DNA from 4 places in the Vibrio sp. WZ-1 genome. Region 2 is predicted to be linked to each of the others. Evidence: predicted binding sites of a transcription regulator. Region 2 holds the regulator's gene; each other region holds the start of a gene.
What was found. The regulator MetJ, encoded in region 2, represses methionine synthesis genes. The targets are predictions, from matches to a motif close to TTAGACNTNTANANGTCTAA.
Positions count from the first base shown of each region.

Region 1 (3,180 bases), on a different contig from region 2:
GGCTGCTGGGTAAAATGCACCACAGACTCATCACCATTTAATTGATTAATCAGCATGTTAGCGGCTTTTTCACCAGCATGAGAGTAGCCTGGATCTACGCTGAAGACATTAGGGAAGAGAAAAGAAAGTAATTCGTTGCCACCGACACCAGTAACCACCACATCTTCACGTCCTACTTCTTGCAGACGTTTAATTACACCGAGAGCAATGGTATCACTGGCACAAGCGATGGCTTGCGTATCGGATTGAAGGACTTGATCCACCAGCTGATAAGCACTTTCGTGGTTGAGCTTACCGGTTTGAAAGCGAGGTTCGATGCGCTTTTGCTCGCACCAAGATTGGTAAGCATTTAGGCGAGCAAGACCTGTGGTGCGGTCTTCCGGATCAACACCAATGTAGGCAATACGAGAAATAGATTGTTGTTCCAGATGAGAGAGCGCCATATCGATAACGCCTTGGTTGTCGTAGTTGATCGAGGAGACCATTTGCGTGTCCATCGCGATCACGACAATGCGATTGCCCCACTCCGCTAACGCCAGCTCATCACATCCAGTAAAGCCAAACACGATCACCCCATCGACATTGCGACGCTTAAGAACGTCCAAGTGCTCGTTGGTTTTATCGCGATCGAACTGGCTCTCCATGATCACCACGTCGTATCCTGCTGAGTACAAAGCGTTGAGCATAGTGCCGACGGCGCGGTTTTCTGATGGTGAATCCAAACGAGAAATGATCACGCCAACCACTTTCTGACTGCCACCACGCATCGACTGTGCCGATTTGGATGGCACGTAACCTGATTCACGAATGATTTGCTCTACCTTCTCACGCGTTTGCGGTTTTACCTTGGGATCATTGGTAAGCACACGACTGACCGTCGACTTGCCCACGCCAGCCAATTTCGCGATATCAAGAATGGTGAGTTTTTTGCTCATAAGTGTTCAGACTAAAAGAAGGAATCAAACAAAAGGGAAGCAGCGGCTTCCCTTATCTCAATCAGTAATGAAGATTACTTGTTTAGGTACGCAGGCACGTCTGCAATGCTATCTAATACTACCGTTGCAATCGCTTCGCCTTGTTCCGTTACTGGCTTACCAGTGCGAACCAAAATCTTAGTGCCAACGCCTGCCGCTTCTGCTGCCATCATATCTTCGGCTTTGTCGCCGATCATCACAGATTTCTCCATGTCGATCTTCAAGAAGTCACGTGCAGAAATGAACATGCCTGGTTTTGGCTTACGGCACTCACAATCTTGCTTGTACTCACCAATGCCATGTTCAGGATGATGTGGGCAGTAGTAGATGCCATCGAACTCAACGCCATTATCAGCGAAGTTCCAGTCCATCCACTGAGTCAGAGACAAGAAACGGTCTTCGCTGAATTTACCACGTGCAATGCCGGATTGATTGGTCACAAGCACCAACAGGTAGCCTTTATCTTTCAGCGCTTTCGTCGCTTCAAAGACACCATCAATGTACTCAAAATCATGTTCGTCATGAACGTAGCCGTGGTCAACGTTGATCACGCCGTCACGATCGATAAAAACAGCAGGTTTTGCCAAAACGTATTTCTCTATTTACTCGGTTTCATCAGATTATTACATACCTTATTAGCACTCACACTATCTAATTGGTGTAAGTAGGTGACAAAACTGTTGATTTGTCACCCGAGAATAGGTAAATCTTGAGTATCCCTCTTATAAGCTCACTTCCGCTGAACGACCTCTGTTTTACTTTCCCAACAGAACATCCATACATTTAGACGTCTAGACGTAAAAATATCTATTGACTTAAACCAGCTTAACCCATAGCATCAACTGAGAATTGAGATAGAGTTCAAAATTTACTCCTGTTAAAAGCCGTTTTTAACAGCGAAGTTCCCAGTATCTCTGTGCAGGTTGAAACATGATAGAAATAAAAAACGTCAATAAAGTGTTCTACCAAGGCAGTAAGGAAATTCTTGCCCTTAAGGACATTAACCTAGATATCGCGAAGGGCACCATCTTTGGTGTTATCGGCTCATCGGGCGCGGGTAAAAGTACCCTGATCCGTTGTGTAAACATGCTGGAAGCCCCAACTTCGGGTTCCATCATCGTAGATGGCGTTGACCTAACCAAATTAAGCAAAAAGCAATTGGGAGAAACTCGCCGCAACATCGGCATGATCTTCCAACACTTTAATCTGCTGTCGTCTCGCACCGTTTTCGACAATGTCGCACTCCCTCTTGAGCTAGCAGGTAAAGACAAAGCGCAAATCACAACAAAAGTGACTGAGCTTCTTAAGCTCGTTGGTCTTGCAGACAAACATGAAAGCTACCCAGCAAATCTAAGTGGTGGTCAAAAGCAGCGCGTGGCGATTGCTCGTGCATTGTCATCAGACCCTAGCGTGCTGCTGTGTGACGAAGCAACCAGCGCGCTGGACCCTGCAACGACTCAGTCCATCTTGGAACTACTAAAAGAAATCAACCGCAAGCTCGAAATCACCATTCTTCTGATCACTCACGAAATGGAAGTGGTTAAGAGCATCTGTCACGAAGTGGCGATCATCGGTGATGGTGAGCTGGTAGAAAAAGGCACCGTTGGTGAAATCTTCGCCCATCCGAAAACTGCACTGGCACACGAGTTCATTCGCTCTACTTTGGATCTTTCTATCCCAGAAGATTACCAAGCACGCTTACAAACCACGCGCGTAGAAAACAGCTACCCATTGGTTCGCCTAGAGTTTACTGGCGCAACCGTGGATGCCCCTCTGATGACGCAAATCGCACGTAAGTACAACATCGACGTGAGTATCCTAAGCTCTGATCTGGATTACGCTGGCGGCGTGAAGTTCGGCATGATGGTTGCGGAACTGTTTGGCAACGAAGAAGACGATAACGCAGCGATTGAGTTCCTGCGTGAGCACAACGTGAAAGTAGAGGTACTTGGCTATGTCCTTTAATACGATTTCTGAATGGTTGAGCTTAAATAGTAACCTACTTCTAGGTGCTACGTGGGAAACTCTTTACATGGTTGCTGTTGCGGGCATCGTTGGCTTTGCGGTTGGTATTCCACTGGGCGTAATTTTGCACACCACTAAAAAAGGTGGCTTGCTGGAAAACACCAAACTCAATCGCATACTTGGCGCCATCGTTAACATCGGTCGCTCGGTTCCTTTCCTAGTACTAATGGTTGCGATTATT
Region 1 is NZ_JBQEQR010000059.1:49,637-52,816, reverse strand. It holds gene treR (trehalose operon repressor TreR) at 1-935, opposite strand, end outside; gene gmhB (D-glycero-beta-D-manno-heptose 1,7-bisphosphate 7-phosphatase) at 1,010-1,561, opposite strand; gene metN (methionine ABC transporter ATP-binding protein MetN) at 1,905-2,939, shown strand; gene ACTS60_RS05635 (methionine ABC transporter permease) at 2,929-3,180, shown strand, end outside.
Region 1: metN (methionine ABC transporter ATP-binding protein MetN) is a predicted target of MetJ. The motif match lies at 1,758-1,777, and genes of this name have one in related genera.

Region 2 (3,180 bases):
CCATCGCTTATGCCGAAGATATTCGTGATTATGTTTCACGCGATCTTTTCCAAGATATCCTTGAAGACGAAGAAGAGCATGTCGATTGGCTTGAGACGCAACTGGGCTTGATTGAGATGTCTGGTATCGAGAATTACCTACAAGCGCAGTACGTGGATGAAGAATGAGATTATATTCCGCTGTTTTCCCATTCTAACCAAGTGATTAAGAGAGCACCTGACCTGTAAACAAGGTGCTCTTCACTAATATCTGGTCTAATCTCTTTTAGTATCGGCCTTTTTAAGGATGTAGCTCGCAATCTTACCTATGAAGATTGACTTCTATCCTTTAGAATTTATTCCCCCTTACCGAAAAATAACAAAAGAGAAACGATCCATGTCTGAAGACAATCGCCAAGAAGTCACCGCAGAAGAAGAACGCCGCCAACAAGCATTGGACTACCATGCATACCCAACTCCAGGAAAAATTGCAGTTGAGCTGACTAAGCCTGCTGAGACTGCCAATGATCTTGCACTGGCATACAGTCCGGGTGTTGCAGAGCCTGTACGCGAAATCGCACAGAACGCAGACAATGTGTATAAGTACACGGCGAAAGGCAACATGGTCGCGGTTATTTCTAACGGTACTGCTATTCTTGGTTTGGGTAACCTAGGTCCGCTAGCGTCTAAACCGGTAATGGAAGGTAAAGCGCTTTTGTTCAAACGCTTTGCTGGTCTAGACTCAATTGATATCGAAGTAAAACACCGTACGATCGACGAATTTGTCGATACAGTAGCGAACATTGCTGACACATTCGGTGGTATCAACTTAGAAGATATCAAAGCTCCAGATTGTTTTGAGATTGAAAAGCGTCTTATTGAACGCTGTGATGTGCCAGTATTCCACGATGACCAACACGGTACTGCAATCGTAACGGCTGCGGGTATGCTGAATGCAATTGAGCTGCAAGGTAAGAAGCTAGAAGAATCAACTATCGTTTGTCTTGGTGCTGGTGCTGCGGCTGTGGCATGTATGGAGCTGTTGATCAAATGTGGCGCAATGCGCGAGAAGATCTACATGCTGGATCGTAAAGGGGTGATCCATACACGTCGTGACGATCTAAATGAATACAAACAGTTATTCGCGAATAATACAGATAAACGTACGCTTGAAGATGTAATTGAAGGTGCAGACCTGTTCTTGGGTGTATCGGGTCCAAACTTGCTACCTGCAGAAGCATTGAAGCTAATGGCAGACAAGCCTGTCGTATTTGCATGTTCTAACCCAGATCCAGAAATCAAACCGGAACTGGCTCATGAAGTACGTGATGACTTGATCATGGGCACTGGTCGTAGTGACTACCCGAACCAAGTAAACAATGTACTGTGTTTCCCATTCATTTTCCGTGGTGCGTTGGACGTTCGTGCAAGCGAAATCAACGATGAAATGAAGTTAGCAGCAGTAGATGCGATTCGTGAATTGGCGAAAGAGCCAGTACCTGAAGCGGTACTCAAGGCGGCAGGTGTTGATAAGCTAGAGTTTGGCACTGACTACATCATTCCAAAGCCAATGGATCCACGTCTATTACCACGTGTTGCTAAAGCTGTTGCTCAAGCTGCTTTGGATTCTGGTGTTGCTCGCATTGAAATGCCAGATAACTACATGGCAGAGTAAATTACTGAGTAGAATCTTCGGATAAAGAAAAGGGACGCGATGGCGTCCCTTTTTTAGTTTGGTCTGAAGCTACCCCCGGCGCAGCTTCATCATGCTAACGAATTTGTAAGCAATTATTCTTCGTCAAACGCTTCGAATTCGATACCCATTGCCGTCATCAGCGCTTTTGCTTCTGTTGGAATATCATCTGGGCGGTCTTTACGAAGGTCTTCATCAGTTGGCAGTGGTTGACCTGTGTAAGCATGTAAGAATGCTTCACATAGTAGTTCACTGTTAGTTGCATGGCGTAAGTTGTTGATCTGACGGCGTGTTCGCTCATCAGTCAGCACCTTTAAAACTTTTAGCGGGATAGAGACGGTAATCTTTTTTACTTGTTCGCTTTTTTTACCGTGCTCAGCATACGGGCTAATGTATTCGCCATTCCAGTCAGCCATTGCGTACCTTCATTAATGTAATAAGTTAAGAAAAATAAATATAGGTGCTGATTTTAGCTGCATTTACCGCCATAAGCAAAGACATATAGACGTCTAGAAGTGTTGACGTCTTATTTTTAGACAAGTAAAGTGAGGTTAATTGTCAGGGAAGAGTATTAATCAAGTGAGCAGTACAAGCTAGATATAGCGCATTCCCATTTAGATGTCACCACCCGTGAAAGGATACACCCATGAGCACCCGCAAGCCTGCGACCATTGCTGTACGCACTGGTATCGAGTCAGACAGTCAATATCACGCTGTTGTACCACCAATCTACCTTTCTACTAACTATGGATTTCCTGCATTTGGTGAGGTTCCACAGTACGATTACACCCGTTCTGGTAACCCTAACCGAGGTCTGCTGGAGCAAGCGTTGTATGAGCTTGAATCAGGCAAAGGCGCGGTTGTCACTAACTGCGGTACGTCGGCATTAAACCTTTGGGTATCGGCGTTTCTTGGTCCTGATGACTTGATCGTGGCTCCTCACGATTGCTACGGTGGTACGTATCGTCTCTTTAATACTCGAGCAAACAAAGGCGACTTTAACGTTCAGTTTGTCGACCAATCGGATCAGCAAGCTCTTGATGCTGCAATTGCGAAAAAGCCAAAGCTTATCTTGCTAGAAACACCGTCAAACCCGCTTGTTCGCGTGGTCGATATTGCTGCAGTGTGTGAAAAAGCGAAACAAGTAGGCGCATTAGTCGCAGTGGACAATACCTTTTTGACTCCTGTATACCAAAAGCCTTTGGATCTAGGGGCGGATTTTGTTATCCATTCAACGACGAAATACATTAATGGTCACTCTGACGTAATTGGTGGTGTGGTGATCACTAAGAGCGAAGAGCATGCTGAAGAACTAGCCTGGTGGGGTAACTGTATTGGTGCTACGGGTACGCCATTCGACAGTTACATGACTCTCCGAGGAATTCGCACGTTGGGTGCGCGAATGCGAGTTCACGAAGAGAGTTCTCAACAAGTACTGACGTATCTACAGACGCAATCTTTAGTGGCGAAGATTTACCACCCAAGCTTGCCAGAACACCCCGGTCATGA
Region 2 is NZ_JBQEQR010000051.1:1,127-4,306, forward strand. It holds gene bfr (bacterioferritin) at 1-167, shown strand, start outside; gene ACTS60_RS03380 (malic enzyme-like NAD(P)-binding protein) at 376-1,653, shown strand; gene metJ (met regulon transcriptional regulator MetJ) at 1,767-2,087, opposite strand; gene ACTS60_RS03390 (O-succinylhomoserine (thiol)-lyase) at 2,318-3,180, shown strand, end outside.

Region 3 (3,180 bases), on a different contig from region 2:
CTGCAAAATGATATGATTAGAATGTAGAGTAAAAATACTGCATTTATAAAAAATCAGTGAGGCTAATTATTATTTATGGAAAGCGATATACAAACAGCGATAATCGTTGATAGCTTTGAGGCACTAGCGACAAAGCAAACTATGGTGCTTGCCAATGCTCCAGCCCAAAACTGTGAAGAGACACTTACTAAGTGCATCCTTGAAGCAATGGATTGGTTCAACATTGACCGAACAACGATGTTTCCGAACTCCATGTTATTCTTTAGCCATGGCAAAACTATAAGCGTTGCTCGTCCCCCACACCAAATATTGACCGTAAAACAAGTCTCTCCGTCAGATGGTGAAAAGTACCTTCGTTTAATTGGTAACTCATCGAAGACCCAGCTATTTTCAGCAAAAGAAATGGAGTCAAGTGACGTTACAGTGCTGAAAATGATCGCAGCACAAGGTGCTAGCTACCACTACACCATCCCGCTGATTCAGTTCGGGCAACGTTGGGGGGGGATGTCTTTCACGCTCTTCAACAACCAAAGAGCTGCATTAAATGAGAAAGAGATCAACGAGTATACTTACCTGTCGCATATGTGGCTTTCGTTCTGGCAACATTCCAAGTTACATCGAACCTTATATAAGTCCGATGTAACGACACATAATGAAAATACCAAGATGCTACGCCTGAGCCAAAGGCAGTATGATGTGTTAGCACTCCTCGCTACTGGGAAATCAGCGAAGGAATGCGCCAAAGAGTTGAATTTAAGCCCGAGAACCATCGAGTCACACAAATATCGGCTGTTGGATTTACTAGAACTGGACTCACATTCAGAGCTCGTCCAGTTTGCGTTGAGAAACGGCGTTGAATACTAAAGCGGCATAAAGATACAACCATAAAGGTAGGCAGCGGCCTGCCTTTTGTCGCTAATGACCTGCAGATTTGGACACCAAATTAACGATCAGTACTCCTGTAATGATAAAGCCAATACCTATTAGAGCGGCAAGATCAAGCTTCTGTCCATATAAAACGTACCCCACCCCCGCAACCAATACAATCCCTGCTCCGCTCCATATCGCATATACAATACCAACCGGCATTGTCTTTACGGTTACCGATAAAAGGAAAAAGGCAATAGCATAACCAACCAGTACAATCGAACTTGGAAGCCATTTAGTGAACTGTTCGGTTTTAGGGATATAGGATGTGGCAATAACTTCACAAACAATGGCGATACTTAGCGCAACTAAAGGCGGCAGAGAAACTAATAACTTGAACATAGTTACCACACAACAAAAATAACAGAAGCGCGGCATTATAGAGGTTATTTATCTCTAATCTAGCCTAGTTTTAGAAAAGCAATTTTACGTACAAGCAATAATCACAAGCACCTCTATCCGAGAGACTTCACGATGAAGGATTCACAGCTTTGTCACTGATTCGAGGTCACCATCACTTATGTTAATAAGCACCAAAATCGCAGGCACCAATCAAAATATATCAATCTCACATTCTGTATCGACATATGGTCTGAATTAAGTTAAGTTTAGATGTATAGACGTCTAGAAGCTTAGGGAGAAAGCTGTGCCAATTCGAATTCCAGATCAATTACCCGCGTCCGATATTCTCAGAACAGAGAACATCTTTGTGATGAACGAGACACGCGCTGCCAGTCAGGAAATCCGCCCTCTGCGTGTTCTTATACTGAACTTGATGCCAAAAAAGATTGAAACAGAAACTCAGTTTCTGCGATTACTTTCAAATAGTCCACTACAAGTAGATGTCGAGTTATTACGTATTGACGATAGACCTAGCAAAAACACACCAACAGAACACCTAGATACCTTTTATCGCCAATTCGAAATGGTTAAGAGTCGAAACTTCGATGGCTTGATCATCACAGGTGCCCCATTAGGTTTAGTGCAATTTGAAGATGTGATTTACTGGGATCACCTAAAAACCATCATGAATTGGGCAAAAGACCACGTAACATCAACGCTATTTGTATGTTGGGCAGCCCAAGCAGGGTTAAAGTTGCTTTATGATTTACCTAAGAAAACTCGTAAAGAGAAGCTTTCCGGGGTTTATCATCACGACATTCATCAGCCTTACCATCCAATATTACGTGGATTTGATGATACGTTTCTTGCGCCTCATTCTCGATATGCCGATTTCTCTCCAGAATACCTTAGCGAACATACCGACCTAGATATACTCGCGACATCGGATGTTGCAGGCGTTTACCTTGCAGCAACAAAAGATAAGCGAAATGTGTTTGTAACTGGCCACCCTGAATACGACTCACATACATTACATAATGAGTATATCCGCGATTTAGGGGAAGGAATGGAGCCCGCAATACCGGTAAATTACTACCCTAATAACAATCCAGATAACCCACCTAGAGCAAGCTGGCGCAGTCATGGACACCTATTGTTCTCAAATTGGTTGAACTACTGCGTATACCAACAAACACCATATGATTTAGACCATTTCAGCGAGTCTGCTTTTACCAAGGATGATTGATCTTACTAATGAGAATGGCCGGTGAAGTCCGGCTATTTTGACTGTTATTTGCAAACCTTGTCGCATTGTAATTTGACGCTATTAGTCATTTCAACGTGAGCTCATATCATGCCTTTACTCAAAGGCAATTAGGGAATGATGATGAGCTTAAAGATTTCACTTTCAATTTGTGCGATGGTGATGTTGCACGGCTGTGTAACCGTCAATGAAGGAGAACCCACTCCCAAAGTAGATCCAATTGCCATGGCTGAGTCTCGCATTGCGCTTGGCTTAGGGTACCTTGAAAATGGCAACATGATACGCGCACATGACAACTTGCAACAAGCTCTCTCTCATGCACCTCAATATTACCGAACTCAACTCTCTATGGCGCACTATTACGAAACCGTCGGTGAAATCGATAAAGCCGAGAGTATGTATAAGCGCTCACTACGCCAACATACTAAAAATGGTAATGTTCTGAACAATTATGGGACGTTTTTGTGTAAAAAAGGGGAATATGAACAAGCCGATAAAATGTTCACTCGTGCGATTGAACAGCCATACTACTACCTCATTCCCGCAAGCTATGAAAACGCGGCGTTCTGTGCACTAAAATCTCAACACCCAGAAAGAGCAAAATATTATTTTGAAAGAGCCATTGATCATGACCCTCATAGGCCAAA
Region 3 is NZ_JBQEQR010000085.1:492,486-495,665, reverse strand. It holds gene ACTS60_RS22970 (response regulator transcription factor) at 76-864, shown strand; gene ACTS60_RS22965 (DMT family transporter) at 916-1,269, opposite strand; gene metA (homoserine O-succinyltransferase MetA) at 1,574-2,515, shown strand; gene pilW (type IV pilus biogenesis/stability protein PilW) at 2,657-3,180, shown strand, end outside.
Region 3: metA (homoserine O-succinyltransferase MetA) is a predicted target of MetJ. The motif match lies at 1,536-1,555, and genes of this name have one in related genera.

Region 4 (3,180 bases), on a different contig from region 2:
TTTGTGGAAAAGAACCAATAGTCGTCGTTGGTAATAATGGTAAACCTAATACCTCTTCTTGATGCACTGCACGCTCGATATATGGTGCGCTACGCTGAGTCAGAGCTGCAGTAATGCCATTCAAACGATTTTGCACATGTGGTTTGTTCACATGGGTTGCAGTTTTGCGGTCTTTAATTGGCTGACTGTACGTATCACAAGCGAGGATCGCATTGTGGTCACCATCGAGTGCGCGTCCAAGCAGTGCTACTTCGGTCACTTTTTGTTTTGCAAATGCAAACCAGCTTTTCACTTCTTCACTCAGTGCTGGTTCCAATTCCAAATCCACAGGGCTATGGAGAAGTGAACAAGAACTCGCGATCCAAAGCCTATCACCAAGTTTGTCTTTGATTGGTTGCAAGCGCTCTAGCTGAGAGCTTAAATCTGAGCGCCAAACATTACGGCCATTCACAACACCCGCAGAAAGAACCCAATGTTCAGGTAGCGTTGCCAGCACGTCGTCTAACTGCTCAGGCGAAGCCGATAGATCAATGTGTAAACCATCGACGTTAAGTTCGATAATCTTATCTAGGGTATCGCTGACCGAATCAAAATAAGTTGTGAGAAGCACCTTCACGTCACTTCGGATAACTTGGTAAGCCAGTTTGAACGAGTCAGCCCATTTATCTTCAAGTTCAAGTGAAAGGATCGGCTCATCAATTTGCACCCATTCAACACCTTGGCTTGCCAACTTAGACAAAATCGCTTGGTACGCTGTTAGTAATCTTGGCAGCAAGGTAAGGCGGTCAAAGTCTTCTTCTACTTCTTTGCCTAAATAGAGGTAGCTAATAGGGCCTAGCAGAACAGGCTTTACTTTATGCCCCGCTTTGATTGCTTCATTTACTTCTTCAAACAGCTGTGGCCAACTCACTTCAAACGTATCATCCTTGCTAAACTCTGGCACAATATAGTGATAGTTGGTATTGAACCACTTTGTCATGTCAGAGGCCGCAGCACCTGCACAACCGCACCCCGATTGAGACTGACCGCGCCCCACTTTGAACAAGGTATCGAGATCAGGGAATCCTGTCGCGTGGCGCTTAGGTACATGCCCCAGAAGCAATGTCGTTGTGAGAACATGATCGTACCAAGCAAAGTCGCCAGCAGTTGCGAAGCTCAAACCTGCTTCCGTTTGTGTATTCCAGTTTTTCTCGCGCAGCCCAGCCCCCACCAGTTTGAGTTCAGCTTGGTCGATTTCACCTCGCCAGTATTTTTCCTGCGCAAACTTCAGTTCACGTTTTTCACCAATGCGTGGGTAACCAAGAATATGCGTTGTCGTAGCCATGTCCGTATTCCTTATTCATTTTCTGATATTGAGGTCAGTACATCGGGAATGAAATTCACCAAGATGTCTGGATGGCTAAAACTATCGCTCTCATGCACGGATTGAACAACATCCAATTATTCAACTTGTTTATTAGGAAAATTCATGTTGAGCGATCTCACTCGCACTAGGTTGACAGAAATAGACGTCTAGACGTTTACATATCCATTTTTTATCGGTAAGTTAATATAGCTCATGGAAAATGCATAAGGATGAAAGGGATTCATGATAGAGTTGAAACACTTACGTACCCTCACCTCGTTAAGAGATACTGGGTCACTCACTGCGACGGCGACGGCGCTGCACCTGACACAATCCGCCCTTTCCCACCAAATCAAAGATCTTGAATCTCGCATTGGTGGTCAGTTGTTTTTGCGAAAAACTCGCCCAGTAAAATTCACTTCTGAAGGAGAGATCCTGCTTCATCTTGCTGATGAAGTTTTACCAAAGCTTGCCAGAGCAGAAAATGAGCTCGCTAGCCTGAAAGAGGATGTGAATGGTCGCTTACATATGGCGATTGAGTGCCACTCATGTTTCCAATGGTTGATGCCGGCGTTGAAGGAATACCAATTGACTTGGCCAAGTGTCACGCTCGATTTCTCTTCCGGCTTTGGCTTTGAGCCACTCCCAGCCTTGCTAGCTGGCGAATTGGATTTGGTCATAACCTCTGACATTCAACCAAGATCTGAAGTTCATTATGAGCCACTGTTCGATTTTGAAATGCGCTTGATCACCTCCACCAGCCATCCGCTAGCCAATAAAGACATCATTGAGCCAGAAGATCTTGCTGACCAAACAATGCTTTGTTACCCGGTACAGAAACAAAGGCTTGATGTGGTCAAACACTTCTTACAACCGGCAGGTGTGGAACCAGCCAAATGGAAGCAAGCGGATAATACCTTAATGCTGGTGCAAATGGTGTCTGCTGGGTTAGGTGTTGCTGCTTTGCCAAATTGGGCTATTTCGGAATTCTCACGCCAAGGTTTGATTACTAGCAAGCCTTTCGGTGATGGTTTATGGCGTCGCTTATTTGCTGCGACCCGAAATTCCGAGAAAGAAAAACGCTACCTACAAGCCTTCTTCTCGACAGCTCGTCAGCAATGTAAAAGCCACCTTGACGGAATCAAGATGGCCTAAAAACGTAGGAGTAGATACGACGTTAGCGTTCGTAAGATTTGAATTGATTAGTGAGTGGGTCGTATTGATAGCCGAGCATATCAAGTTTGCCCACTACCGATTCAACATCCATCTCATACATAGAAACTAGCTCTTCAAAGCTCTCACACTCTAAACGTAGCTTTTCATTTACGATACCCAGCAAGATAATGCTGTCCCAGTTAGTAACATTGCTTAAGTCCATCGCGACACTCCTCTAAAACTAGGTATTCGGCCTCAATCTGTTGAGCACCAGCGTCTTGGCACGCTCTAAACCAATAGAGGCTATATCTAAAGCGTAGACTTAATCTTATGATTTGAAAGTGAGCTCGGTCTAAATCCCGAGCTCATCAGTAGGAATTCTGAAAGAAATTTTAAGTAGGCAGGCCTATGCACCAAGTACAAACAGCCCCTGTAGGCTAGTCATCGAAGCCAAAGCAAGTAGCAAAGCCGCGGCAACCTGAACTTTGCTTGGAACCTTATGTGTGAAGATATGCCAACACCAAACCACGATGGCCATAATCAGCATCGCTAATGATGCCAAGATATGTTGAGTGACAGAGTTAAGCGTCGCTTCATCTAATTGATATGCAGAGAACAAGGTCATTACAACCAAGAGCATTCCTGAAACGACACCACTCACAGGCAGAATACGATGGAAC
Region 4 is NZ_JBQEQR010000080.1:2,062-5,241, forward strand. It holds gene metE (5-methyltetrahydropteroyltriglutamate--homocysteine S-methyltransferase) at 1-1,324, opposite strand, end outside; gene metR (HTH-type transcriptional regulator MetR) at 1,589-2,500, shown strand; gene ACTS60_RS16660 (DUF4250 domain-containing protein) at 2,523-2,723, opposite strand; gene ACTS60_RS16665 (hypothetical protein) at 2,907-3,180, opposite strand, start outside.
Region 4: metE (5-methyltetrahydropteroyltriglutamate--homocysteine S-methyltransferase) is a predicted target of MetJ. The motif match lies at 1,505-1,524, and genes of this name have one in related genera.